3 regions of the Paenibacillus sp. FSL L8-0641 genome follow, and region 3 is predicted to be linked to each of the others. Evidence: a T-box and tRNA genes for the amino acid it is inferred to sense, from the RefSeq annotation. Region 3 holds a T-box; the other regions hold tRNA genes.
What was found. The T-box of region 3 lies ahead of tyrS (tyrosine--tRNA ligase). A T-box ahead of a tRNA ligase gene usually reads a tRNA of that ligase, here a tRNA-Tyr.
Positions count from the first base shown of each region.

Region 1: it has a tRNA-Tyr gene. The T-box ahead of tyrS (tyrosine--tRNA ligase) is inferred to sense a tRNA for this amino acid. The anticodon was not compared.
Region 2: it has a tRNA-Tyr gene. The T-box ahead of tyrS (tyrosine--tRNA ligase) is inferred to sense a tRNA for this amino acid. The anticodon was not compared.

Region 1 is NZ_JBBOUW010000001.1:445,963-455,220, reverse strand. Features, by position in the region: rRNA gene MKY16_RS02025 (16S ribosomal RNA) at 1-1,141, opposite strand, end outside; gene MKY16_RS02020 (Crp/Fnr family transcriptional regulator) at 1,723-2,463, opposite strand; gene MKY16_RS02015 (GAF domain-containing protein) at 2,763-3,212, shown strand; gene MKY16_RS02010 (response regulator) at 3,355-4,008, shown strand; gene MKY16_RS02005 (PAS domain-containing sensor histidine kinase) at 4,001-5,104, shown strand; tRNA gene MKY16_RS02000 (tRNA-Gly) at 5,306-5,376, opposite strand; tRNA gene MKY16_RS01995 (tRNA-Pro) at 5,386-5,459, opposite strand; tRNA gene MKY16_RS01990 (tRNA-Arg) at 5,482-5,558, opposite strand; tRNA gene MKY16_RS01985 (tRNA-Cys) at 5,585-5,656, opposite strand; tRNA gene MKY16_RS01980 (tRNA-Gly) at 5,667-5,741, opposite strand; tRNA gene MKY16_RS01975 (tRNA-Leu) at 5,748-5,835, opposite strand; tRNA gene MKY16_RS01970 (tRNA-Lys) at 5,850-5,925, opposite strand; tRNA gene MKY16_RS01965 (tRNA-Gln) at 5,930-6,004, opposite strand; tRNA gene MKY16_RS01960 (tRNA-His) at 6,022-6,094, opposite strand; tRNA gene MKY16_RS01955 (tRNA-Tyr) at 6,114-6,199, opposite strand; tRNA gene MKY16_RS01950 (tRNA-Thr) at 6,204-6,279, opposite strand; tRNA gene MKY16_RS01945 (tRNA-Phe) at 6,306-6,378, opposite strand; tRNA gene MKY16_RS01940 (tRNA-Asp) at 6,445-6,521, opposite strand; tRNA gene MKY16_RS01935 (tRNA-Met) at 6,547-6,620, opposite strand; tRNA gene MKY16_RS01930 (tRNA-Val) at 6,651-6,726, opposite strand; tRNA gene MKY16_RS01925 (tRNA-Glu) at 6,733-6,804, opposite strand; tRNA gene MKY16_RS01920 (tRNA-Ser) at 6,837-6,928, opposite strand; tRNA gene MKY16_RS01915 (tRNA-Met) at 6,932-7,005, opposite strand; tRNA gene MKY16_RS01910 (tRNA-Asn) at 7,041-7,116, opposite strand; tRNA gene MKY16_RS01905 (tRNA-Ala) at 7,121-7,196, opposite strand; tRNA gene MKY16_RS01900 (tRNA-Ile) at 7,219-7,295, opposite strand; rRNA gene rrf (5S ribosomal RNA) at 7,332-7,448, opposite strand; rRNA gene MKY16_RS01890 (23S ribosomal RNA) at 7,599-9,258, opposite strand, start outside.
Region 2 is NZ_JBBOUW010000001.1:4,484,654-4,493,911, reverse strand. Features, by position in the region: gene MKY16_RS20450 (glycosyl hydrolase family 18 protein) at 1-322, shown strand, start outside; gene MKY16_RS20445 (nucleotidyltransferase-like protein) at 435-1,313, shown strand; rRNA gene MKY16_RS20440 (16S ribosomal RNA) at 1,769-3,324, shown strand; rRNA gene MKY16_RS20435 (23S ribosomal RNA) at 3,678-6,625, shown strand; tRNA gene MKY16_RS20430 (tRNA-Asn) at 6,691-6,766, shown strand; tRNA gene MKY16_RS20425 (tRNA-Ser) at 6,770-6,861, shown strand; tRNA gene MKY16_RS20420 (tRNA-Glu) at 6,879-6,950, shown strand; tRNA gene MKY16_RS20415 (tRNA-Val) at 7,020-7,095, shown strand; tRNA gene MKY16_RS20410 (tRNA-Met) at 7,122-7,198, shown strand; tRNA gene MKY16_RS20405 (tRNA-Asp) at 7,213-7,289, shown strand; tRNA gene MKY16_RS20400 (tRNA-Phe) at 7,327-7,399, shown strand; tRNA gene MKY16_RS20395 (tRNA-Thr) at 7,422-7,497, shown strand; tRNA gene MKY16_RS20390 (tRNA-Tyr) at 7,503-7,588, shown strand; tRNA gene MKY16_RS20385 (tRNA-Trp) at 7,596-7,669, shown strand; tRNA gene MKY16_RS20380 (tRNA-His) at 7,687-7,759, shown strand; tRNA gene MKY16_RS20375 (tRNA-Gln) at 7,770-7,844, shown strand; tRNA gene MKY16_RS20370 (tRNA-Gly) at 7,852-7,923, shown strand; tRNA gene MKY16_RS20365 (tRNA-Cys) at 7,936-8,010, shown strand; tRNA gene MKY16_RS20360 (tRNA-Leu) at 8,022-8,100, shown strand; gene MKY16_RS20355 (hypothetical protein) at 8,963-9,178, opposite strand.
Region 3 is NZ_JBBOUW010000001.1:3,315,827-3,325,084, forward strand. Features, by position in the region: gene MKY16_RS14860 (sensor domain-containing diguanylate cyclase) at 1-1,465, opposite strand, end outside; gene rpsD (30S ribosomal protein S4) at 1,902-2,501, shown strand; gene MKY16_RS14870 (AraC family transcriptional regulator) at 2,580-3,449, opposite strand; gene tyrS (tyrosine--tRNA ligase) at 3,651-4,904, opposite strand; T-box leader at 4,971-5,236, opposite strand; gene MKY16_RS14880 (transglycosylase domain-containing protein) at 5,372-8,395, shown strand; gene acsA (acetate--CoA ligase) at 8,484-9,258, opposite strand, start outside.

The DNA.
Region 1 (9,258 bases), 2.9 Mb from region 3:
CTGGCAACTAAGCATAAGGGTTGCGCTCGTTGCGGGACTTAACCCAACATCTCACGACACGAGCTGACGACAACCATGCACCACCTGTCTCCTCTGTCCCGAAGGAAAGCCATATCTCTACAGCGGTCAGAGGGATGTCAAGACCTGGTAAGGTTCTTCGCGTTGCTTCGAATTAAACCACATACTCCACTGCTTGTGCGGGTCCCCGTCAATTCCTTTGAGTTTCAGTCTTGCGACCGTACTCCCCAGGCGGAATGCTTAATGTGTTAACTTCGGCACCAAGGGTATCGAAACCCCTAACACCTAGCATTCATCGTTTACGGCGTGGACTACCAGGGTATCTAATCCTGTTTGCTCCCCACGCTTTCGCGCCTCAGCGTCAGTTACAGCCCAGAGAGTCGCCTTCGCCACTGGTGTTCCTCCACATCTCTACGCATTTCACCGCTACACGTGGAATTCCACTCTCCTCTTCTGCACTCAAGCTCCCCAGTTTCCAGTGCGACCCGAAGTTGAGCCTCGGGATTAAACACCAGACTTAAAGAGCCGCCTGCGCGCGCTTTACGCCCAATAATTCCGGACAACGCTTGCCCCCTACGTATTACCGCGGCTGCTGGCACGTAGTTAGCCGGGGCTTTCTTCTCAGGTACCGTCACTCTTGTAGCAGTTACTCTACAAGACGTTCTTCCCTGGCAACAGAGCTTTACGATCCGAAAACCTTCATCACTCACGCGGCGTTGCTCCGTCAGGCTTTCGCCCATTGCGGAAGATTCCCTACTGCTGCCTCCCGTAGGAGTCTGGGCCGTGTCTCAGTCCCAGTGTGGCCGATCACCCTCTCAGGTCGGCTACGCATCGTCGCCTTGGTAGGCCTTTACCCCACCAACTAGCTAATGCGCCGCAGGCCCATCCACAAGTGACAGATTGCTCCGTCTTTCCTCCCTCTCCCATGCAGGAAAAGGATGTATCGGGTATTAGCTACCGTTTCCGGTAGTTATCCCTGTCTTGTGGGCAGGTTGCCTACGTGTTACTCACCCGTCCGCCGCTAGGTTATGTAGAAGCAAGCTTCTACATAACCCCGCTCGACTTGCATGTATTAGGCACGCCGCCAGCGTTCGTCCTGAGCCAGGATCAAACTCTCCATTAAAGACCAACCGAAGCTGGTTTATAGAAAGAGCGATAAGCTCATTTTGAAACTGACGAGATAAAAAATATCTCTTGTTTGATTTTGCGAACAAAATCGTTTTACTCACTCGTTGTTCAGTTTTCAAAGATCAAACATTTCTCTTTCGCTGCGTTTTTCAGCAGCTATAAGATCATATCATGTTCGTTTCAAAAATGCAAGGGCTATTTTTCTTTTTTTTAAAAATCATTTCACCCAAGCTTTTCGCTTTTGAAACTGCTGTTTTGTTGTCAGCTTAAATAATATATCATTTTCGGCCAGAGAAAGCAACTTGTAAAAATATCCTTTTTTTTAAAATATGGGATTTCTTCCTCCTTTTATTCAACCATTATTAGAATTAGCTCCACTGTTACTTCAAAACGGTTGGTGCATAAAATGTCATGCATTCAGTTCCATTTAATATATATACTTTATTGCTAATTAGCCGCTATACGACGTTAATTAGTTATTTGGTAATCTATGTTGTTCGTACCCCATGTGCTAGATTGCTATAAGACCTGCGGCAAGGCGAAGTCTCTTGGACCCCGCCTAATGGTATTCATATATTAGAGGCGACAAATTTCATGGGCACATTGGCCGTACGAAGGACAGCAGCACATGCCACGTAATACCTTGAGATCGTGAATGACAATCTTTCCATCCCTTGTATCTAGGGTTCCCTGCTCTTTCAGCGCGCTCAGCATCCGGTTCACACTCTCGCGCGTCGCTCCAATCATCTCACCTAATTCGGAGTGACTTAGCTTCATATTTAGTAAAATGCCATCCTTCACAGCCACGCCACATGTATTGCTAGCACGGATCAATGTAGACGCTAACGCTCCAGTTTTACCATACAACAGTAAGTCCCGAAAACGCGATTGCATAATGCGTTGCTTCATCGCCATCCACTGGATGAACTGAAGTGCCATTTCCCCATTTTTGGACAAGAGCGACTCCAGATCCTTAACAAGCACGACGCCTAACTCACACACATCAGCTGTTTCCGCAGTGCAACTATACTCTTCTCCATCTATCCCGCTAAATTCCCCAATTAAGTCGCCTTGATGCTGAATGGTCAGAATCAGTTCTTTACCATCTTCTGTCGATTTACGAAGTTTGACATGACCTGAATGTATATAATAAAGCTGCTCTGCATCATCGCCCTCTCGGAAAAGCATAACGCCTGCCTTTACCTTCTTCCAGGACATAATATCTTTTAGCAGATCAAAATGCTCATCTGTCAAATAAATCTGAATTCCCGTGCGTTCCGCTTCGTCCCCAAACCGTTCCATACAAGTGGCTTGCATGTTAGCGTCCTCCTCGTGTTTACCTGATATCTATATCATAATGTTTTAACGCCTGGGTTGTTATCGGGAGAACACCTGATTTTATACCTTCCTACTCCCTGATTTGCTGTGATAAATATCACTTCTGAAGTAAGCTAACGCCCCATTTATCGACCATTTCCCTACTCCTTATCCGACCAGATGAAAAGTCAGTGTTTCCTGCGCCTATAGATCAGGGGGTTCCCCGATCTACTTTTGCAACTGTCGAAACTACAATGAACTAGAGATATAGTTTGGTTATGAAAAAGGATGTGTCTTCTATGCTACAAATAACGGATGAAATGCGAAAAGAACTGAACCAGTTGAGAGATACTATTTATGGTGATCTCACTGCCCTTGCATTTATGTCCAAGTCAGGTGGTAAGTTGCATTGGTATTACGCCTCTGGTAGCCGAAGCAATCGCTATCGCCTTATTTCTTTTAAGATTGGCCATGGTATTGCCGGTATGGCTGTTCGCTTGGGGCGTACCGTAACTGTAAGTGCTTTGTTATCAGGTAGTATACGTCTGCGTCAGGAATGTGCACTAATGCTGGCCGAGCAGCTTCACTCTGCTGTTGCCATTCCCTTTTCCAGCACAGGGGATCTGCCCAACGGTGTGCTGCTTCTTGGTAATCGTGATGTGAGGATGTTCACAGAGTCTGATATAGCCGAGGCTACTCAAGTAGCTCAACGCCTTAGCCAACTATGTGCTTACCCTCTCACTCCATAGCTCAACAATGTTTCTATAGATAATGATCCTCATCAGATACTTGATATAGCTGTCCCTAACTATCTTTGTTGATTGAAATCCCTAAAATTTGCTATGATTATGACAAAACGTACGGTTTTTTACCGTTCGAGGGGATGACAAATTGATTCGTATACTAGTAGTGGATGATCACGTTGTCGTACGTTCTGGCCTCATGGCCCTATTGGACGGCAAAAACGGTATTAAGGTAGTAGGAGATGCAGCAGACGGGGATGAGGCAATCCGCAAGGCAGTGGAGCTACAACCTCATGTTGTGCTCATGGATTTTAGCATGCCACCTGGAAAAGATGGTCTCACAGCAACCACTGAATTAAAAAAACAGCTGCCCGATACAGAAGTCCTTATTTTAACGATGCATGACGATGAAGAATATCTGTTCCGAGCCATTCAAGCTGGAGCATCCGGATATATTTTAAAAAGCGCACCTCACGAGGAGTTACTCGCTGCCATCCAGTCTGTGGCCGAAGGTAGTGCCTATTTGTACCCGAATGCAACCAAACGACTGATGAGTGAATATCTGGACAAAATCAAACAGGAAGGCATAGCCGGACCCTATGAATCCTTGTCTGAGCGGGAAAAAGAGATTCTATCCTGGGTAGCCAAAGGATATGCCAACAAGGAAATTGCCGAGCACCTGGTGATTAGTGTCAAAACCGTAGAGTCCCATAAAAGCAATCTTATGGAGAAGCTTAACTTGAAAACACGACCTGAGCTAGTCAAATTCGCACTAAAAAAGGGGCTACTCCATTATGAATGAACCTTCTAACCCTTTACTGCAGCATGCCTTTGGTGAATCAACCGATAAACTGCTGAATGATCTGGAAATTTATATACCAGAATCCCCTTTTCTTCATGCGCTGCGTAACTCACTCCACCAATTATCCAATCTGAAATTTGCCCTAGATACGTCTTCCATCGTTGCTTTGACCGATCATCGAGGTATTATTCAGTACGTAAACGACAAGTTCTGTGAGATTTCGCAATACAGTCGTGAAGAGCTGATCGGTCAGGATCATCGTCTCATTAATTCAGGCTATCATACCCCCGCCTTCATGAAAAACCTGTGGACTACGATCCGTTCAGGTGAGGTATGGCGAGGAGAAATACGTAATCGTGCTAAAGATAACAGCTACTACTGGGTGAATACTACGATCGTTCCGTTTATGGACGAGGAAGGTAAACCCTATCAGTACTTAGCGATCCGCAATGAGGTCACTAAACTGAAGAGAGTAGAAGCTGAACTTCAGTCTATGATGACACAAGTCATGCAAATACAGGAAGAAGAACGTAAACGCTTTTCAAGAGAGCTGCATGATGGGATAGGGCAAAGCTTATTTTCACTTATTATTCAATTGGATAGCCAACTTGCCGAACAACCTAGTGCTACTCTGGAGAATCTCCGTTCGCAGGTGACCGACATCATCAAAGATGTTCGTGGTCTAGCGTGGGAACTTCGTCCCTCAGTTCTGGATGATCTGGGTGTCGTCCCAGCCATAAGAACCTATATTGAAAACTTCTGTTCTCATTACGGGATTGAGGTGCATTTTCAATGCAATCTACGTAAACGGGTTGATATTCGCAAGGAAATTGCAATTTATCGGATTGTACAAGAGGCGTTAACGAATGTAGCCAAATACGCAGATGTAGCAGAGGCATATGTCGACGTTGAGGATCAAAATGAAATGATACAAGTGACCATTCGGGATAAAGGCATTGGATTCTCTGGAAAGTCCCAAGGAGAGGGAGTTGGATTGTTCAGTATGGAAGAACGAGCTAGAGGGGTAGGGGGATTTATGAGCATAACCTCTGCTCCAGACGAGGGAACCTCCATCCAGCTGACCATTCCCGTGTAAAAACTGTCCACTAGATCGGTTATCGGCGTATACCAGTTGCATGATCAGAACGAATACACCGATACCGAAGATTATGGATAATCAACACATTGTGGATTACATGAGGATAAATACAAAAAAAGAGAGAGCTCTGTCCCCAGACAGGCTCTCTTTATTTATAAGGTGTCACCACTGAGGCAACAAGAATCCGCTATAGCAAAAAGCGGGTGATGGGAATCGAACCCACGCTACCAGCTTGGAAGGCTGGAGTTCTACCATTGAACTACACCCGCAAATCAGTATCGGGATGACACGATTTGAACATGCGACCCCCTGGTCCCAAACCAGGTGCTCTACCAAGCTGAGCTACATCCCGACATTATACATTTTTTAAGAAATGGCGCGCCCTGAGAGATTCGAACTCCCGGCCTTTTGATTCGTAGTCAAACGCTCTATCCAGCTGAGCTAAGGGCGCATATTAAATTCCATAATGAGCAGTCAAGGCGCCACCCAGATTTGAACTGGGGAATGAAGCTTTTGCAGAGCTTTGCCTTACCACTTGGCTATGGCGCCGTATGGATAATGGAGCGGACGACGGGAATCGAACCCGCGACCCTCGCCTTGGCAAGGCGATGCTCTACCGCTGAGCCACGTCCGCAAAATATGGTGCGGTCGAGAGGACTCGAACCTCCACGGGGGGTTAGCCCACACGGACCTGAACCGTGCGCGTCTGCCAATTCCGCCACGACCGCAAAATAATTATAAATGGTGAGCCATGAAGGACTCGAACCTTCGACACCCTGATTAAAAGTCAGGTGCTCTACCAACTGAGCTAATGGCTCTTAATGGCTGGGGATATAGGATTTGAACCTATGCATGACGGAGTCAAAGTCCGTTGCCTTACCGCTTGGCTAATCCCCAATAAATTAAGAATAAAGGGCGGCCGATGGGGCTTGAACCCACGAATGCCGGAGTCACAGTCCGGTGCGTTAACCACTTCGCCACGACCGCCATATGATTATGAAAAGACTGGTGGAGGATGATGGATTCGAACCACCGAACCCGTAAGGGAGCAGATTTACAGTCTGATGCGTTTGGCCACTTCGCTAATCCTCCAAAATGGTGCCGGCGAGAGGACTTGAACCCCCAACCTACTGATTACAAGTCAGTTGCTCTACCAGTTGAGCTACACCGGCACATTACTCATTTCCCACTTGAAAGGTGGCTCGGGACGGAATCGAACCGCCGACACGAGGATTTTCAGTCCTCTGCTCTACCGACTGAGCTACCGAGCCATATTAAATTTTATTACTACATCATATAATCCGCACTATATATGCCAATTATATATGAAGCTAAAATGGCGGAACTGACGGGATTCGAACCCGCGATCTCCTGCGTGACAGGCAGGCATGTTAGGCCTCTACACCACAGTTCCAGAGGCATTTCCAATAGGAAATTAATTGCGGGGGCAGGATTTGAACCTACGACCTTCGGGTTATGAGCCCGACGAGCTACCGAACTGCTCCACCCCGCGACATTAAAAAGCATTTCTCAAATTTTCTTATGGTGGAGGCTGAGGGGATCGAACCCCCGACCCTCTGCTTGTAAGGCAGATGCTCTCCCAGCTGAGCTAAGCCTCCATGTTATGACCCGTAGGGGATTCGAACCCCTGTTACCTCCGTGAAAGGGAGGTGTCTTAACCCCTTGACCAACGGGCCTTACAAAATAAGTTCTGGTCTCAATAAATTTATGGCGGAGAGAGAGGGATTCGAACCCTCGCACCACTTTCGCAGTCTAACCCCTTAGCAGAGGGTCCCCTTATAGCCACTTGGGTATCTCTCCGAGTAGCGGCAGAGGGGATCGAACCCCCGACCTCACGGGTATGAACCGTACGCTCTAGCCAGCTGAGCTACGCCGCCACCTTAATATATAAAAGTCAGAAATATTCAAAATATGGCTCCCCGAACAGGACTCGAACCTGTGACAACTCGATTAACAGTCGAGTGCTCTACCAACTGAGCTATCAGGGAATATTGGTGGAGCCAAGCGGGATCGAACCGCTGACCTCCTGCGTGCAAGGCAGGCGCTCTCCCAGCTGAGCTATGGCCCCAATCTTTTTGTTATTCTAGAAGTGGTGGGCCTTAGTGGACTCGAACCACCGACCTCACCCTTATCAGGGGTGCGCTCTAACCAGCTGAGCTAAAGGCCCTAACATGTAAAAATTTATCATCCTCTAAAGGATATCGCTTGGCGACGTCCTACTCTCCCAGGACCCTGCGGTCCAAGTACCATCGGCGCTGGAGGGCTTAACGGTCGTGTTCGGGATGGGTACGTGTGGAACCCCTCCGCTATCGCCACCAAACATGAATTTGCTACGCAAATTCTTCCGTATTGAAACTCGGTTCATCACAGCTGTGTGAATGAATTTCAATGCGTATTTCGTATGTATTTCTACATACCTTCAAGGTTACACCCTGAAAACTGGATCCGAAACTCATTTGCGTTTTATCTTTAGGATAAGCCCTCGACCGATTAGTATTGGTCAGCTCCATGCATTACTGCACTTCCACCCCCAACCTATCTACCTCGTCGTCTTCAAGGGGTCTTACATACTGGGAAATCTCATCTTGAGGGGGGCTTCACGCTTAGATGCTTTCAGCGCTTATCCCTTCCGTACATAGCTACCCAGCGGTGCTCCTGGCGGAACAACTGGTACACCAGCGGTACGTCCATCCCGGTCCTCTCGTACTAAGGACAGCTCCTCTCAAATTTCCTACGCCCACGACAGATAGGGACCGAACTGTCTCACGACGTTCTGAACCCAGCTCGCGTACCGCTTTAATGGGCGAACAGCCCAACCCTTGGGACCTACTTCAGCCCCAGGATGCGATGAGCCGACATCGAGGTGCCAAACCTCCCCGTCGATGTGGACTCTTGGGGGAGATAAGCCTGTTATCCCCAGGGTAGCTTTTATCCGTTGAGCGATGGCCCTTCCATGCGGTACCACCGGATCACTAAGCCCGACTTTCGTCCCTGCTCGACTTGTAGGTCTCGCAGTCAAGCTCCCTTCTGCCTTTGCACTCTTCGAATGATTTCCAACCATTCTGAGGGAACCTTGGGGCGCCTCCGTTACTCTTTAGGAGGCGACCGCCCCAGTCAAACTGCCCACCTGACACTGTCCTCGCACCGGTTTACGGTACCAAGTTAGAACCTAGATACGATCAGGGTGGTATCCCAAGGATGCCTCCCTTCAAGCTGGCGCTCAAAGTTCGACGGCTCCCACCTATCCTGTACAGATCGTACCCAAATTCAATATCAAGCTGCAGTAAAGCTCCATGGGGTCTTTCCGTCTTGTCGCGGGTAACCTGCATCTTCACAGGTATTAAAATTTCACCGGATCTCTCGTTGAGACAGCGCCCAAGTCGTTACGCCATTCGTGCGGGTCAGAATTTACCTGACAAGGAATTTCGCTACCTTAGGACCGTTATAGTTACGGCCGCCGTTTACTGGGGCTTCGGTTCATAGCTTCGCTCTTGCGAGCTTACCACTCCCCTTAACCTTCCAGCACCGGGCAGGCGTCAGCCCGTATACTTCGCCTTGCGGCTTCGCACAGACCTGTGTTTTTGCTAAACAGTCGCTTGGGCCTTTTCACTGCGGCCCCCTCGGGCTATTCACCCTACCGAGGCACCCCTTCTCCCGAAGTTACGGGGTCATTTTGCCGAGTTCCTTAACGAGAGTTCTTCCGCGCGCCTTAGAATTCTCTTCTCGCCTACCTGTGTCGGTTTGCGGTACGGGCACCTTCTCCTGGCTAGAGGCTTTTCTTGGCAGTCTGAGATCATGACCTTCGCTACTACAATTTTCGCTCCCCATCACAGCCCAGCCTTACGATGTGCGGATTTGCCTACACATCAGCCTCACTGCTTAGACGGACATCCATCAGTCCGCGTCACTACCCTACTGCGTCACCCCATCGCTCATAACGGATTACGGTGGTACAGGAATTTCGACCTGTTGTCCTTCGACTACGCCTATCGGCCTCGCCTTAGGTCCCGACTTACCCTGAGCGGACGAACCTTCCTCAGGAACCCTTAGGCTTTCGGCGGATCTGATTCTCACAGATCTTTTCGTTACTCATACCGGCATTCTCACTTGAATGCAGTCCAGCGCTCCTT
Region 2 (9,258 bases), 1.2 Mb from region 3:
TATTCCGTTATATACTCGCGTGTGGTCCGAGACTCCCAAAGAAGGGAAGATTAAGGTCACCTCCAAATCACTTGGTATGGAGTCAGCAGCCAATATCATAGCCCAATTTAAGTTGAAGCCCAAGTTTAGAGCTTCCGAAGGCCAGAATTATGTCGAGTATACAGAAGACGGCGTAGTCAAAAAGATTTGGCTGGAGGATCAGGTATCTCTGAAGGCAAGAGTAGAACTTGCCAAATCGCTGAAGCTCGGAGGAATTGGTGTGTGGAATCGAAGCTTTGCAGATAAAGACGCTTGGATAACACTGAAAAAAATAAGTGAATAAGATAAAAAAATTTACAATTGAAGAAGGAAGTTTCTTATTTATGTAGAAATGATCACATGTATCCAAATATCCAATTTGCGGTCATAGCCGCCTTGCAGGTATGGAGGGAGAAGTGCAGCTAACCAAATTAAACCTGATATATGATGAATTGTTGCAGGAGGATTCGATAGGTATTATTTCGTACAGAAAACCGGGAGAGTATTTTCACGGTTCGATGTTGTATGACTTTGATGAACTCATTCTAATTATTGGAGAAGGCACCAAGCCAGTCCGTTCTATTCAACACTTATTTATGAATGGTTTAAGATGCCAAGTGTTGTACGCAACGCTCAGTTGTCTGAAGGAATGGATTATCGCTGGTGAACAAGCCAACATTATAGATTATGTGCTAGAAGGGCGTATTGTCTGGGAAAGGGATGACAGGGTTCGCTTTTTAAGACAGGAAATTGTTGATTTTAACGATCCACTGCGGGAGCAGAAGCGATTTCATGAGTTCTCCCGCTTTCTGGTCAATTACGTTCATGGTAAAAGAGCGGTGCGAGAAGGGCGGATCATTGACGCTTATCAAAGTGTTCTGAAAGCATTGGATCATTGGGCATCTATTGAACTCATTGAACGGGGGATTTATCCAAAGGTTCACTTATGGGTTCAGGTACAGCCTCTGGATCGAACAATTGACAAACTGTATAACGAACTCACATTAAGTACGGAAACCTTGGAACAACGGGTTGAACTAGTACTGCTTGCTTGTGAATTTTCAGTTATGTCAAAAATGGAGGAGTGCTCCTCTCCGCTATTCCGTATATTAGGCAGCAGACGGGAACCTTGGTCTATAAATGAACTTATTAACCATCCTGAGCTAAAGAATCTCCAATTGGATCTTACCGTCGTGCTCCGTAAACTGGTATATCGTTCACTTATTAGAGAAACAGCTGCCGGGGATTTTAGGGATCGCGGGCAAAATCGTGAACTGCGTTACTCCCTTATTTGATGTACAGGGGTTGATTTGTCAGGAAGAAAGGTTGTTAAACCGACTTTTCTTCCTTTTTTTGCACATGATCTAGTATTTATAAATAGTTAAAAAATATAAATTATTAATTTAGGTTGACGAGTATATAAAATATGTGATAAGTTATAACTCGCCCCATTAAGCAGCATGAATAGTTTTGAACTGTTTAAAGCAGGATAAACGTGTTGCATCAAGCGGAAAAAATAAGTTTTCAAAAAAAAGCTTGACGAAAAATGAGGTTATGTGTTACATTATTTAAGTCGCCGCTGAGACGCGGTGGTGAAACAAAGTAAGATGTTATGTAGGTTTGATCTTTGAAAACTGAACAACGAGTGAGTAAAACGATTTTGCTTGCAAAATCAAACAAGAGATATTTTTATCTCGTCAGTTTCAACATGAGCTTATCGCTCTTTCTATAAACCAACTTCGGTTGGTCTTTAATGGAGAGTTTGATCCTGGCTCAGGACGAACGCTGGCGGCGTGCCTAATACATGCAAGTCGAGCGGGGTTATGTAGAAGCTTGCTTCTACATAACCTAGCGGCGGACGGGTGAGTAACACGTAGGCAACCTGCCCACAAGACAGGGATAACTACCGGAAACGGTAGCTAATACCCGATACATCCTTTTCCTGCATGGGCGAAGGAGGAAAGACGGAGCAATCTGTCACTTGTGGATGGGCCTGCGGCGCATTAGCTAGTTGGTGGGGTAAAGGCCTACCAAGGCGACGATGCGTAGCCGACCTGAGAGGGTGATCGGCCACACTGGGACTGAGACACGGCCCAGACTCCTACGGGAGGCAGCAGTAGGGAATCTTCCGCAATGGGCGAAAGCCTGACGGAGCAACGCCGCGTGAGTGATGAAGGTTTTCGGATCGTAAAGCTCTGTTGCCAGGGAAGAACGTCTTGTAGAGTAACTGCTACAAGAGTGACGGTACCTGAGAAGAAAGCCCCGGCTAACTACGTGCCAGCAGCCGCGGTAATACGTAGGGGGCAAGCGTTGTCCGGAATTATTGGGCGTAAAGCGCGCGCAGGCGGCTCTTTAAGTCTGGTGTTTAATCCCGAGGCTCAACTTCGGGTCGCACTGGAAACTGGGGAGCTTGAGTGCAGAAGAGGAGAGTGGAATTCCACGTGTAGCGGTGAAATGCGTAGAGATGTGGAGGAACACCAGTGGCGAAGGCGACTCTCTGGGCTGTAACTGACGCTGAGGCGCGAAAGCGTGGGGAGCAAACAGGATTAGATACCCTGGTAGTCCACGCCGTAAACGATGAATGCTAGGTGTTAGGGGTTTCGATACCCTTGGTGCCGAAGTTAACACATTAAGCATTCCGCCTGGGGAGTACGGTCGCAAGACTGAAACTCAAAGGAATTGACGGGGACCCGCACAAGCAGTGGAGTATGTGGTTTAATTCGAAGCAACGCGAAGAACCTTACCAGGTCTTGACATCCCTCTGACCGCTGTAGAGATATGGCTTTCCTTCGGGACAGAGGAGACAGGTGGTGCATGGTTGTCGTCAGCTCGTGTCGTGAGATGTTGGGTTAAGTCCCGCAACGAGCGCAACCCTTATGCTTAGTTGCCAGCAGGTCAAGCTGGGCACTCTAAGCAGACTGCCGGTGACAAACCGGAGGAAGGTGGGGATGACGTCAAATCATCATGCCCCTTATGACCTGGGCTACACACGTACTACAATGGCCGGTACAACGGGAAGCGAAGCCGCGAGGTGGAGCCAATCCTAGAAAAGCCGGTCTCAGTTCGGATTGTAGGCTGCAACTCGCCTACATGAAGTCGGAATTGCTAGTAATCGCGGATCAGCATGCCGCGGTGAATACGTTCCCGGGTCTTGTACACACCGCCCGTCACACCACGAGAGTTTACAACACCCGAAGTCGGTGGGGTAACCCGCAAGGGAGCCAGCCGCCGAAGGTGGGGTAGATGATTGGGGTGAAGTCGTAACAAGGTAGCCGTATCGGAAGGTGCGGCTGGATCACCTCCTTTCTATGGAGAATCGTTTCCTGCGATGGAAACATTCAAATATGAAGCGTAAGCTTCAAAACTCAGGTTTAGGCCTGTTACTCACTCGTTGCTCAGTTTTGAGAGTTCAAACTCTCAAGCTTCGACGAATACTTCATTCACACATTCGTGTGGAACCGAAATATTCATCGGGTTTCGCTTCGATGAAGCGAATTGCACCTTGAAAACTGGATACCGAAACGAAATTGCGTTTTAGAATATTCCTTTAAGCTGATCTTGTGTAAACAAGTGAAATAAAGGTAGCTGCCTTGAATTTCATTCACACGTAAGTGTTGAACCGAAATTCAAAGCAAATCGTATTTACGATGTAAATACTAGGTTAAGCTACAAAGAGCACACGGAGGATGCCTAGGCGCCAGGAGCCGACGAAGGACGTGGCGAACAACGATAAGGCCTCGGGGAGCTGTAAGCAAGCTTTGATCCGGGGATGTCCGAATGGGGAAACCCGGCTGTCTTCATCGACAGTCACTTTCTGCTGAATACATAGGCAGAATAGAGGCAGACCAGGGGAACTGAAACATCTAAGTACCCTGAGGAAGAGAAAACAATAGTGATTCCGTCAGTAGCGGCGAGCGAACGCGGATTAGCCCAAACCAAGGAGCTTGCTCCTTGGGGTTGTGGGACGTCTCACATGGAGTTACAAAGGAACCGGTTAGATGAAGAGGTCTGGAAAGGCCCGCCAGAGAAGGTAAAAGCCCTGTAGTTCAAAACTTGTTCTCTCCGAGACGGATCCCGAGTAGTGCGGGGCACGTGAAACCCCGTATGAATCCGGCAGGACCATCTGCCAAGGCTAAATACTCCCTGGCGACCGATAGTGAAGCAGTACCGTGAGGGAAAGGTGAAAAGCACCCCGGAAGGGGAGTGAAATAGATCCTGAAACCGTGTGCTTACAAGAAGTCAGAGCCCTATGATATTTTCCTTTGGAAAAATCACGGGTGATGGCGTGCCTTTTGTAGAATGAACCGGCGAGTTACGTTCCCGTGCAAGGTTAAGGTGAAGAGCTGAAGCCGCAGCGAAAGCGAGTCTGAATAGGGCGACTTGAGTACGTGGACGTAGACCCGAAACCGGGTGATCTACCCCTGTCCAGGGTGAAGGTGCGGTAACACGCACTGGAGGCCCGAACCCACGCATGTTGAAAAATGCGGGGATGAGGTGGGGGTAGCGGAGAAATTCCAATCGAACCCGGAGATAGCTGGTTCTCCCCGAAATAGCTTTAGGGCTAGCCTCGGAAAGAAGAATCGTGGAGGTAGAGCACTGATTGGGTGCGGGGCCCGCAAGGGTTACCAAGCTCAGTCAAACTCCGAATGCCATAGATTTAGTTCCGGGAGTCAGACAGTGAGTGCTAAGATCCATTGTCGAAAGGGAAACAGCCCAGACCATCAGCTAAGGTCCCCAAGTGTGTGTTAAGTGGGAAAGGATGTGGAGTTGCACAGACAACCAGGATGTTGGCTTAGAAGCAGCCACCATTGAAAGAGTGCGTAATAGCTCACTGGTCGAGTGACTCTGCGCCGAAAATGTAACGGGGCTAAACACACCACCGAAGCTATGGCTTGATGCTTGCATCAGGGGTAGGGGAGCGTTGAATGCGGGTTGAAGGTGTACCGTAAGGAGCGCTGGACTGCATTCAAGTGAGAATGCCGGTATGAGTAACGAAAAGATCTGTGAGAATCAGATCCGCCGAAAGCCTAAGGGTTCCTGAGGAAGGTTCGTCCGCTCAGGGTAAGTCGGGACCTAAGGCGAGGCCGATAGGCGTAGTCGAAGGACAACAGGTCGAAATTCCTGTACCACCGTAATCCGTTATGAGCGATGGGGTGACGCAGTAGGGTAGTGACGCGGACGGATGGATGTCCGTCTAAGCAGTGAGGCTGGTGTGTAGGCAAATCCGCACATCGTAAGGCTGGGCTGTGATGGGGAGCGAAAATTGTAGTAGCGAAGGTCATGATCTCAGACTGCCAAGAAAAGCCTCTAGCCAGGAGAAGGTGCCCGTACCGCAAACCGACACAGGTAGGCGAGAAGAGAATTCTAAGGCGCGCGGAAGAACTCTCGTTAAGGAACTCGGCAAAATGACCCCGTAACTTCGGGAGAAGGGGTGCCTCGGTAGGGTGAATAGCCCGAGGGGGCCGCAGTGAAAAGGCCCAAGCGACTGTTTAGCAAAAACACAGGTCTGTGCGAAGCCGCAAGGCGAAGTATACGGGCTGACGCCTGCCCGGTGCTGGAAGGTTAAGGGGAGTGGTAAGCTCGCAAGAGCGAAGCTATGAACCGAAGCCCCAGTAAACGGCGGCCGTAACTATAACGGTCCTAAGGTAGCGAAATTCCTTGTCAGGTAAATTCTGACCCGCACGAATGGCGTAACGACTTGGGCGCTGTCTCAACGAGAGATCCGGTGAAATTTTAATACCTGTGAAGATGCAGGTTACCCGCGACAAGACGGAAAGACCCCATGGAGCTTTACTGCAGCTTGATATTGAATTTGGGTACGATCTGTACAGGATAGGTGGGAGCCGTAGAACTTTGAGCGCCAGCTTGAAGGGAGGCATCCTTGGGATACCACCCTGATCGTATCTAGGTTCTAACTTGGTACCGTAATCCGGTGCGAGGACAGTGTCAGGTGGGCAGTTTGACTGGGGCGGTCGCCTCCTAAAGAGTAACGGAGGCGCCCCAAGGTTCCCTCAGAATGGTTGGAAATCATTCGAAGAGTGCAAAGGCAGAAGGGAGCTTGACTGCGAGACCTACAAGTCGAGCAGGGACGAAAGTCGGGCTTAGTGATCCGGTGGTACCGCATGGAAGGGCCATCGCTCAACGGATAAAAGCTACCCTGGGGATAACAGGCTTATCTCCCCCAAGAGTCCACATCGACGGGGAGGTTTGGCACCTCGATGTCGGCTCATCGCATCCTGGGGCTGAAGTAGGTCCCAAGGGTTGGGCTGTTCGCCCATTAAAGCGGTACGCGAGCTGGGTTCAGAACGTCGTGAGACAGTTCGGTCCCTATCTGTCGTGGGCGTAGGAAATTTGAGAGGAGCTGTCCTTAGTACGAGAGGACCGGGATGGACGTACCGCTGGTGTACCAGTTGTTCCGCCAGGAGCACCGCTGGGTAGCTATGTACGGAAGGGATAAGCGCTGAAAGCATCTAAGCGTGAAGCCCCCCTCAAGATGAGATTTCCCAATTAGTAAGACCCCTTGAAGACGACGAGGTAGATAGGTTGGGGGTGGAAGTGCAGTAATGCATGGAGCTGACCAATACTAATCGGTCGAGGGCTTATCCTAAGATAAAGCGCAATGAGTTTCGGATCCAGTTTTCAGGGTGTAACCTTGAAACAAATACTTAATATTCCCTGATAGCTCAGTTGGTAGAGCACTCGACTGTTAATCGAGTTGTCACAGGTTCGAGTCCTGTTCGGGGAGCCATATGGAGAGGTGTCCGAGTTGGCCGAAGGAGCACGATTGGAAATCGTGTAGGCGCCAAAAGCGTCTCGAGGGTTCGAATCCCTCTCTCTCCGCCATAATTAATTTGTAGCATGGCCCGTTGGTCAAGGGGTTAAGACACCTCCCTTTCACGGAGGTAACAGGGGTTCGAATCCCCTACGGGTCATAAAAATATCATAAAAAAAACTTGCAATAAAAAGTTTATTATGGTATAATATGAAAAGTGTTTCGGTGTGGAGGCTTAGCTCAGCTGGGAGAGCATCTGCCTTACAAGCAGAGGGTCGGGGGTTCGAGCCCCTCAGCCTCCACCATTTGAAAATTTAATATTTATTATTGTCGCGGGGTGGAGCAGTTCGGTAGCTCGTCGGGCTCATAACCCGAAGGTCGCAGGTTCAAATCCTGCCCCCGCAACCAATTAAAATTATTATGGAACTGTGGTGTAGAGGCCTAACATGCCTGCCTGTCACGCAGGAGATCGCGGGTTCGAATCCCGTCAGTTCCGCCATTAGTATTATAACGTGTAATGAAAAGCCTTATTCTAAGGCTCGGTAGCTCAGTCGGTAGAGCAGAGGACTGAAAATCCTCGTGTCGGCGGTTCGATTCCGTCCCGAGCCACTTTTAATTGAATATTTTATGTGCCGGTGTAGCTCAACTGGTAGAGCAACTGACTTGTAATCAGTAGGTTGGGGGTTCAAGTCCTCTCGCCGGCACCATTTTTGGAGGATTAGCGAAGTGGCCAAACGCATCAGACTGTAAATCTGCTCCCTTACGGGTTCGGTGGTTCGAATCCATCATCCTCCACCAGTTTTATAGGGGCATAGTTTAAAGGTAGAACAACGGTCTCCAAAACCGTTGGTGTGGGTTCAATTCCTGCTGCCCCTGCCAATTATTCATTACTTGCGGCGGTCGTGGCGAAGTGGTTAACGCACCGGACTGTGACTCCGGCATTCGTGGGTTCAAGCCCCATCGGCCGCCCTTTACTTATTGGGGATTAGCCAAGCGGTAAGGCAACGGACTTTGACTCCGTCATGCATAGGTTCAAATCCTATATCCCCAGCCATCTTTATGCGGACGTGGCTCAGCGGTAGAGCATCGCCTTGCCAAGGCGAGGGTCGCGGGTTCGATTCCCGTCGTCCGCTTTGTTACACTCTGGCGCCATAGCCAAGTGGTAAGGCAAAGCTCTGCAAAAGCTTTATTCCCCAGTTCAAATCTGGGTGGCGCCTCCATAATTGAATACGCCGGCGTGGCGGAATGGCAGACGCGCTCGACTCAAAATCGAGTGGGAAACCGTGGAGGTTCGAGTCCTCTCGCCGGTATTAACTAAAAGAGTTCATTAGAGACATTCTCTAGTGAGCTTTTTTTATTTGAGCTTTAGTACCCCCTCATTGCTTGAGCTGAAGACACCTTTGAGTTGTATTCCAAATGCGAATAAATATTTGCCGTTGTTGCATAATCGCTGTGGCCTAACCATTCCTGAACTTCTTTCATGCTTACCCCTAATACATCTACATAAATATACATAAATATACTCCAGGTATTCAAGACAATAAGAATTGTCAGAAGATAAGCGATAGGATTCCTGTTATTCCTTCATACGAATCAGAAGCTCATAGAACGTGTCCACCAGTGGCAGATTACCGGATAGAGTAGCCGCTTTTACTCTTACAGCATATCTTCGTTTTCAACCGCGAGTGCTTGTCCTTCCATATGATAATTCTTCCTGGCTTCCTGAAGCAAGATTTCGGCTCTTTTCTTGGTTCCTTTTATCTTAAGCCCCGTAGGGATCCATTTCGGTTATCGTTTACCATTCTCATCTTTACAGTTAGGCGGATGTCCCGTTGCGCTTTCTCCTCTTCCAACAACTCCAGAGGGTGAACCCGATCCTTTTTCAAATACCGGTTGAGCTTCGAAATGGATTTGCTACAAAAGTGGTAGCTGAATCCGCCGATGGATTGCTTTAGCTCCCAGAAGGTGCATTTGATTTTGAACCGGGCGGTATAAAGTTCGATGATCTAGGTTGTCTCCAGTGTCAGATCGGTGCTGGCTAAAATGGAGCACCGCCTGTTCTGATTCACCAGCAAAAACCACAGTTTTTGGTATACTCTTTGGCCCCATAACATATCCAGACACAGGTAACTGACGGATTATTTTTTGCCATACATGCTCACGATAGCGTACTCAAACGCGGCGATACGGCTTTAAAACAGCTCGGTCAAGCACCACCTTTGTCCTCTTTTTACGGTAGCGACCCCGGTCTGTGGCAGGTGTACCATGACGTTCATAGGCAACGGTATTGGACTTGGCTTCGGTTACCAGATCCATCCGGATGCTGCCGAATTGGTTCCATTGTTCAACCCCCGCAAAGCAGGATTGATCAGAGGTATTCAAAACCATTTCCGGGTCGTGCCCTAGTCAAAACACAGCATGAGGCCGATGACAATGACAACAAACCCATGAAAAGCGCCTCCAAAATT
Region 3 (9,258 bases):
CCAACCCGATATGAGGGGCTAGCATTTGCAACATTTTGTAATTATCGTAAGAGAAAAAGTGCGGAAGCTTGCTGGACAATAGTATAACCCCTTTAGGAGTACCGCTGGTCTTCATAGGTACAGCCATCAAAGACTGGGAGTGCGTCGCATCCATAAAATGAGAGGATATCTTCCCATCCTTTCTATAGTCCGACACAATCACTGGTTCCCCTGTTAAGCGTATTAGTCCAGCAAATCCATCTTCAAGAGGGTAACTTTCCAGTCTTAAGCTTTCCACATTACTCGACATGACCTTAAAACAGTTTCCATCCTGGTCAAGCTGTACAATACAACAAAAGTCCGCCATGAACATTTTTAATAACTCCTGCACGGCAAATTCAAATATTTCATTTAACTTCAGGCTCTGATTCAAGCGCTGAACCAGTTCATTAATGAGACGCAATTCATGGATAAGTACATTCGATTGCTCAAGCAGCTTTGCATTTTCAAATGCGGTGCCAGCCGTATCCGCCATCATGGCAATCAGCTCTACATCCACTTTTTTCATACTATCCGCGCCCGATGGAAGAATCATATGGAAAACACCGTATACGCCCTGCTTACCACGTAATGGGATGCCGATTTCAGTTATTTCATCTTGTGTACCGACAGGCTCATTCACAGCCATTTGCCCTTTCATAAATGCACGGACGCATACATCTTCGTCCCGTTCATGCAGCAGTAAAGGTTTGACCTGCGGATTGCGACTATGTCGATCCTGACTCATATACAAGGTGATATCTACATGGGGAAACAAATAGGCGATGCTCCCGAATACCTCATCCAGCACGCCTTCTACGTCAATTTTGTCATGCATCCGTTTTACAATCTGAAATAAAATAGAACGGCGTCTACCTTCATGATCGCTTCGATTCCGCATCCCAAGGACATCTTCCATAAATATGTACTCAAACTTCGTGTAAAAGCAGGATTTAAAATGTAAAGCAGCTGATAACAATGTGTCCAGATTTGGGACAGAATGTTGAGCAGGCCGTGTAAAACGAAGAGCGGCAAAGGGCTCGCTCTTGTAATTACGGCATAGTATGGGAACCATATACACAAACGCAAGGCTTCCATCACGAAGTTTGCGCTGGCTCACTTCCATCTCTCTAGATATGCAACAACGTTCGACCAAATCCAAATCCTCGTCATCATCTTCTTTTTTACCAGCAACACGAACACCTATAAAATTAAAAACAGCAGTATATTCTTCGTTAATCCAGGATATACCATTGCCCTGTTGTAACCAACTCCGATATCCTTGAACAAGCAGCTGGTTAATATAGGGGAAATCATAGGGTGTCATATCCATGTTCTGGAGCCAGGCAAAAGAAGTATATCCTTTATCATCAAACAGCGGAGCACCGCTAGCCTGGACCGTTTTACTGTCAAGCATTTGCTGATCCGTTGTTGAAAATTCCGACATATTAAGGCGCTCCTTCACAGCAAAATTAGCTGTACCAAGACAGCGGCTATACACCACTATAGCTCATAATATGATCTATTTTACTCCCAACTCTAGAAATTTGCATCCATTTTCCAGAAATTCGTCCCACTTTTTTAGTTCTAAAGCCCTATCGACAAAATTTGACGTTTTCATTCTTTTTCTCTTCTTGACATTGACCTACTCTTACATGTAGTATATATTATTGAAAAAGACTGTACGGCAGAACTATCTACTGTGCGGATCTTAAATTTTGGGCGTAACAGTTTGTGTCACCCTCATCTTTTTTGTTGCTGACAGGACAGCGGCTGAACTTTTCTGTCAGTAGTGCGTCTCACCTTAATAGGTAGCGCCGAACAAATTGGAGCGCAAAGAGAGCCCCAACTCAAATTTTAATTATGAAGGAGTTAACTCTATAATGGCACGTTACACTGGTCCTAAATTTAAATTGAGCCGTCGTCTCGGTATTTCCCTGAGCGGCACAGGTAAAGAATTGAAACGCCCTTTCCCTCCGGGACAACATGGTGCAAACCAACGGAGAAAAATCAGCAACTACGGTATGCAGCTTCAAGAGAAACAAAAGTTGCGTCACATGTACGGCTTGGGTGAAAAACAATTCCGTACCCTGTTCAACAAAGCTCAACACATGCACGGTATCGCTGGTGAAAACTTTATGTTCTTGCTGGAAAGCCGCCTGGACAACCTTGTATTCCGTCTTGGCTTTGCTAATTCCCGTGCAGGCGCACGTCAATTGGTAGCTCACGGTCACGTTACTGTGAACGGTAAAAAAGTTGACATCGCTTCTTACCAAGTAAGCCCTGGCGACGTGATCGGTCTTCGTGAAAGAAGTCGTTCCCTGTCTTCCATCAAAGAAGCTTTGGAAAACCGCAACCACTTGGTAGCTTACCTGGAGTACAATGACGCAGCTCTGGAAGGTAAATTCATTCGTTTGCCTGAGCGTGGCGAATTGTCCCAAGATATCGATGAAAAACAAATCGTCGAATTCTACAACCGCTAATCCCTGCATTAGCACCAAAAAGCACCCGAATTTATTCGGGTGCTTTTTTTATATTCCTTATGATCGAGCCTGAGAGTTTTATTCAATGGGGATGTATACTTTCATGCTCAAATGATCTGGATAGGAGGAATTCATCACGTCCGTAATTTCAAAATCTGGTCCCTCCCTCCGTTCAAAATTAGAATTAGGAAGCCATGTGCCATAGATAAAGTCTCGTATATTCTGAACCCGTCCATCTGAACCCGAAGCGTCAAACTCAGCATACTTCCCTGCTGGAATCTCCATATATATGAAACCCTCTGCCAGTTCATTTGACTCTTTTTCAACTGCCTCGCCCACCACAAATGAAAATGCACCATTGTCTTCAAATCGACAGGCAACCCCATATGACATTCCCGGTGCGATCTTGTTCGGGATACACATAAAATATTCATTGGCTCCAAAGTGCCCATAAAATCCTGGAATTTCTTTATAGTGCTGCTCATTATTCAGATTTGTTTTATATTCATACCCTATAATTTTGGTCGTTTCGAGCTGCAATATCACTGGCTTGTTCACATCCAAATCCCCCTTCGTATTTTTTTGATAATCCAGAAAATTAATTTTGCTTTGTCCAGGAAGCTCAATATCACTGTTACGATATTTCCCAGGGGTGATCCCAAAATTCTTTTCAAAAGCGCGGGTAAAGGCTTCTTGCGAGTTGTACTGAAACTCAATAGCAATGTCCAACACTTTTTGATTGGATTGTTTTAGCTGTTCAGCCGCCTCGGACAATCTTCTCCTTCTTATATACTGTTGAACCGTAAAACCCGAAATGGCCTGAAAAACCCGCTGGAAATGAAAAGCTGAAAAGCATGCCTGTGAAGCAATATCGGCAATTTTTAGATCCTCCCGGAGATTCAATTCAATAAACTCAATCGCACACTGAATTCGTTTAAAATAGTCCATATAATCCTTCCCCACACTCGTAATTGTTCTGATTATCGATCCTACACTCAAATTGTGCAACCCACGTTTTCATTATGTATAACTCTTCACCTACATGTTTGATTATTTGTGCTAAGTTTACCATGACTTTTCACTTGGCAGAAATAAAAAAGCAACGCTGAGATCGAGACAATCTCAGAGCTGCTTTTGAATATATTTTCATTATCCAAGCTTGATTTTAGCAAATTTCCGTTTACCTACCTGCACAATGTCGCCTTCCTTCGGCGTGTATGCTTCGTTCACATCGGTCCATTTCTCTTCGTTAATTTTGACCGAACCCTGCTGAATACTGCGCTTGGCTTCACCGTTAGATGCTGCAAAGCCCAGATGAGTCAGCAACTGGATCACACGAATGCCACCTTCTTCTAACTGATCAGCCGTCAAGGTGAACTCTTCAATATCGTCAGGCAGCGCGCGCTGCTGGAATACGGTCACAAAATGCTGCTTCGCTGCTTCCTCTGCTTCTTCACCATGGTACATGCGCACTAACGTTCCAGCCAGCTTCATTTTGGCATCACGTGGATGCACTGAGCCTTCCTTAACACCTTTCGCCAGCTCTGCCAACTCCTCGTTGTTGATATCCGTTGCAAGCTCAAAATATTTCAGCATCAGCTCATCAGGAACGGACATGGATTTTCCGTATATTTCGTTCGGCTCCTCATCAACACCAATGTAATTCCCCAAGCTTTTACTCATCTTCTGAACTCCATCCAGCCCTTCAAGCAATGGTAAAGTAATAGTAGCCTGTGGCTCAACTCCGTATTCTTTTTGCAGGGTTCTACCCATCAGAAGATTAAACTTCTGATCCGTTCCCCCTAATTCAATATCGCTTTGGAGAGCCACGGAATCCATGCCCTGCATCAGCGGATAAAAGAACTCATGGATACTGATCGGCAAACCGTTTTGGTACCTTTTGGTAAAATCATCCCGTTCCAACATACGGGCAACCGTTACTTTGGCCGACAGGGTTACTACATCAGCAAAAGACATTGGCCCTAACCATTCGGAATTGTAAAATACCTTTGTTTTTTCAGGATCGAGAATTTTAAAAATTTGTTCCTTGTATGTTTGGGCATTGCGCTGTACATCTTCCTCAGTCAGTTGCTTACGAGTCTCCGATTTACCTGTCGGATCACCAATTCTGCCTGTAAAATCTCCGATAATCAGTTGTACTTGATGGCCTAATTCCTGGAACTGGCGCAGTTTGTGCATAACAACCGTATGTCCGATGTGAATGTCGGGAGCAGATGGATCAAGGCCCAGCTTAATTTTGAGTGGCTCGCCGCTAACGACCGATTTGATCACCTTACGCTTCAGCTCATCCTCCGGTACAATTTCCGCTACACCCCGCTGTATCACCTCTAGCTGTCGTTCTACCTCTACCTGCTGCTCCGGCTTCAATTCTTCCCACTTCATCCTGTATACCTCCTATTTTTCATCCAAAATATTACATATTAGACAAACCAAAAAGCCCCTTTCATCCCAAGGGACGAGAAGGAGCTACTCGCGTTACCACCCTAATTAAAGAAACGCATGTCAAAGACAGACATTTCTTTCACTTCATTCCTATAACGGGCCTACACCCGGTACTGGATTACTATGGTGCTTCGCAAACCTGCAAAAGCTTTCCATTCATCCAGACAGCTCCAGACGGTAATTCAAAGGAGGGACGCTACCGATTCACACCACCCATCGGCTCTCTGTACAACGTGAATCCGCCTTCTACTGAAGTCTTTCTCTGCTTTTCACGATATTTACTTTGACCTATTTATAACACACTGCTTTTATGTAGTCAACGACACCAAAAGACAGGCTTTTTAGCATATGGGTTCATTTTGTAATTTTATGCTATAATAATGGCTGTTATAAAGGAGGAAGACTTAATGGTTGAAGAAAAAAACAATGTATCAGAGCCAAAGCCTTCCCGCTTGCGGACAACCATGCGAAGGCTCGGCCGTGTCATAAAGTGGGTCGTCATCATCGGTTTTATGGGGGCACTATTTGCAGGAGGAGCGGCCGCCGGCTATGTTGCTTCTATTGTAAAAAGCGAACCCGTGCGTTCCAGATCCATGATCCTACAGGAAGTAGATAAGAATGCAATTACAGGCTTCGCTTATTTCAATGATGGCTCTCCCATCGGACAACTCCGGACAGAAGAAGATCGAAGACCTGTCACGTTTAAGGAGATTCCACAACTCGTCATTGACGCAGTCATTGCCATTGAAGATAATCATTTTTACGAGCATAAAGGTGTCGATCTATCGGGAACACTGCGTGCTGTGAAGCAAAAGGCGCTGCATGAATCCGTACAAACCGGGGGTAGTACCCTCACCCAGCAGCTTGCGCGTCGTGTCTTTCTAAATCTCGATCGCACGGATGATCGCAAGGTCAAAGAAATTTTGCTGTCTCTGCGCCTTGAGCGCTTCCTAAGCAAGCAACAAATTATTACGGCCTATCTTAATAAAGTACCTTTTGGTAACGGTTCAAGCGGTTACAACGTCTTTGGCATTAAAGCAGCGGCCAAAGGTATCTTTAATGAGAATGATCTGAACGAGCTTAATATAGCCCAGGCTGCCTATCTGGCAGGTTTGCCACAGCTTCCTTCTTCCTATTCTGCTTACAACGGTAAGGGTGAGTTTAATGAAGCTGGCTTTAAAAGAGCCATCAACCGCCAGCACCTGGTGCTCAGTCGAATGCTGGAGGAGAACAAAATCAATAAAGCACAGTATAATGAAGCGATGGCTTTTGATATCAAAAAATCTCTCGCACCACGTACTGTTAAGGCTTATAACACCTATCCATATCTTATGATAGAAACAGAACGACAAGCTGCGCAGGCACTCATGTCTGTCACTAATCCGGGTCAAGCAGCTAATGCCAGTGCAGATGCCAAAACCAAGGACGATAATGATTTGCTCAAAGAAGCTGAACAGCAGCTTCGCACAGGCGGTTATATGGTGTACACCACCATTGATAAGAGCGTATACAAATCTATGCGTCAAATTGCAGAAAATAAGAATAACTTCTCTGCCACTAGTAAAACCAAGGGTGACGAACAAGCAGCGGCTATTCTGATTCAGCATAAAACAGGCGCCATTCTTGGAATGATGGAAGGTCGGGACTTCCAAAAGGAGCAGATGAATTATGCCACCCAGATGGTTCGTCAGCCGGGTTCGGCAATGAAACCGATTGCTGCCTATCTCCCTGCATTGGACAGCGGTCTTGTGCAGCCTGGTAGTATCGTGGATGATGCCCCTATTATTTTGAAAGATGGCAGTAATGGGTATCACATTCCGAAAAATTCTAACAACCGCTATCAAGGATTGGTCACGGCGCGTTATGCACTGAATCAATCGCTCAATACGGTAGCACTCAAGCTGTTTAACGAAAAAGTAGGGATCAGCAAAGCCTGGGCTTTTGCCAAGAAGCTGGGCATCACCACCTTGGAATCCAGTGATAACAACGCCCAAACGGGTGTACTTGGCGGCTTGGCCCATGGGGTGACCGTCGAGGAGCTTACGAATGCATATGGAGCCATTCCAAATGGCGGTGTGTTTAATGACGCCTATATGATCGAAAAGATTGTGGATTCGCAAGGCAATATTATATACAAGCATCAGCCTAATCCTGTGCAGGCCTTCTCACCGCAAACCGCCTACCTGATGACAGATATGTTGCGTACAGCCGTGTCGGAGGGCACAGGCAGACTGGTGAAGCGGAACTTTGATCAATCCGGTAAGATTCCGATTGCCGGCAAGACAGGCACTACGCAATCCTACACTGATGTTTGGTTCGAGGGCTTTACGCCTGACGTCACACTGGGTGTATGGGTTGGTTACAAGCAACCTGTCAATAAGCTTGAAACGAAAGTCCAAAAAGAGCGGGCTCGCCGCTTATGGGCTCTAATCATGAATGAAGTAACAACTAAAGATGCTCAGCTGTTCCAAACGGACAGCTTCAAGAGACCTGACGGCATTGTAAGCCGTACAGCATCCGCGTATGGTTCGGACATTTATAACAGTAAGTATCCACCTAAAAACAGTGAAAATGGTGTGAGTCGTGCGAAATATATTACCTACCAAGGTGTGAATTATATTCCACGCGATGGTACACCGGATGATATGTTATATGAACGGACCGTTAGGAAACGGGAAAAGTCAATCTCAGAATTGATTAAAGAGCTTCAGCAAGCCTTTAAGGTGATGAGACGACATAATTCGTTGTCCTACTATCTGCCTCAGGATGCAGATAAGGAAGCTCCTACTCAGATTGATCCACGCAAGGACGATGGAGCAGCTCCTAACGCTCCATCTAGCGTCAACGTAAGCTATAGTGATGGTAAAGCCATAATCAGCTTTAGCCCAAGCGGAAACAGCGACGTCGTAGGATACCGTCTGTATCGTTCTACAGATGGGGGGAGCTTCCAACGGCTTGGCAAGGTCGTTATGGCTGACAGCTCCAAGGTGTTCTCTGACAGCCCTGGGGGCAGCAGCTCTAGCTACTACGTGACCGCCGTTGATGTGGGCGGCCATGAGTCCGGTCCAAGCACGAAAGCAAGCGCAACACCTGTAGTGCCACCTGCAGATTCTGAGTCTCCAGACGTTCCGGGCGAGGGAGATGGAACAGGTGAGCAGCCTACAGAGGTCCCTACTGCCCCTGGACAGCCTCAAGCTAAAGCCGCAGGCTCATCCGTAGCGCTCCAATGGAGCGCAGGTAAGTCGGCGGACGCTATTACAGGCTATAACGTGTATTACAGCGAAAGCGGTGCGGAGCCTTTTACAAATATAGGCTCTACCGCATCTACCAGCTTTGAATATAAGTCGAGGAAAAAGCCAAAAGGCTGGTTTCGTGTCACTTCCATGAATGCCATGGGGGAATCGGCTCCTTCCGGAGCCGTCCGTCCATAACTGAAGACAAGAGTAGAAAGTGATAGGAGTCCCCTTAGCCATTAAGGCTTTGGAGACTCCTTTTTTTAATTCTAATATACACAGTACTTCAATCCTCTATGGTAGATAAGTCACCTGTAGGAAGGTTAAGCTCCCAGGCTTTCAACACGCGTCTCATAATTTTACCAGAGCGGGTTTTGGGTAACTTTTCCTTAAATTCAATTTCGCGTGGAGCAGCATGGGCAGACAGCCCTTCCTTAACGAAGCGATAGATGTCCTGCTGTAAAGCTTCAGACGGTGCATAGCCTTCACGCAGTGCAACAAAAGCTTTGATAATCTCTCCCCGCACGGTATCTGGTTTTCCAATGACTCCGGCTTCCGCTACAGCAGGATGCTCCAGAAGCTTGCTTTCCACCTCAAAAGGGCCGATTCGCTCTCCAGAGGAGTTAATGACATCATCAATCCTACCCTGAAACCAGAAATATCCGTCCTCATCCATGTAAGCTGAATCACCCGATACATACCAACCGGGAAAGCGGAAATATTCCTGAAACTTGTTCGGATTGTTCCATATACGATTCATCATGGATGGCCATGGTGTACGGATCGCCAAGTGACCCATTCGGTTAGGAGGCAACACCTGCCCTCTGTCGTCCAAAATAGCTGCTTGAATACCTGGGAGTGGCTTTCCCATCGAACCCGGCTTAATCGGCAGCTCAGGGTAATTACAGATCAACTGTGCTCCTGTTTCCGTCATCCACCAAGTATCATGAATGCGCTGTGTATATACTTGCCATCCCCATCGCACCACTTCGGGATTCAGCGGTTCCCCAACGGATAATACATGCCGCAGACTGCTGAGATCATATTTGGAAACAACCTGC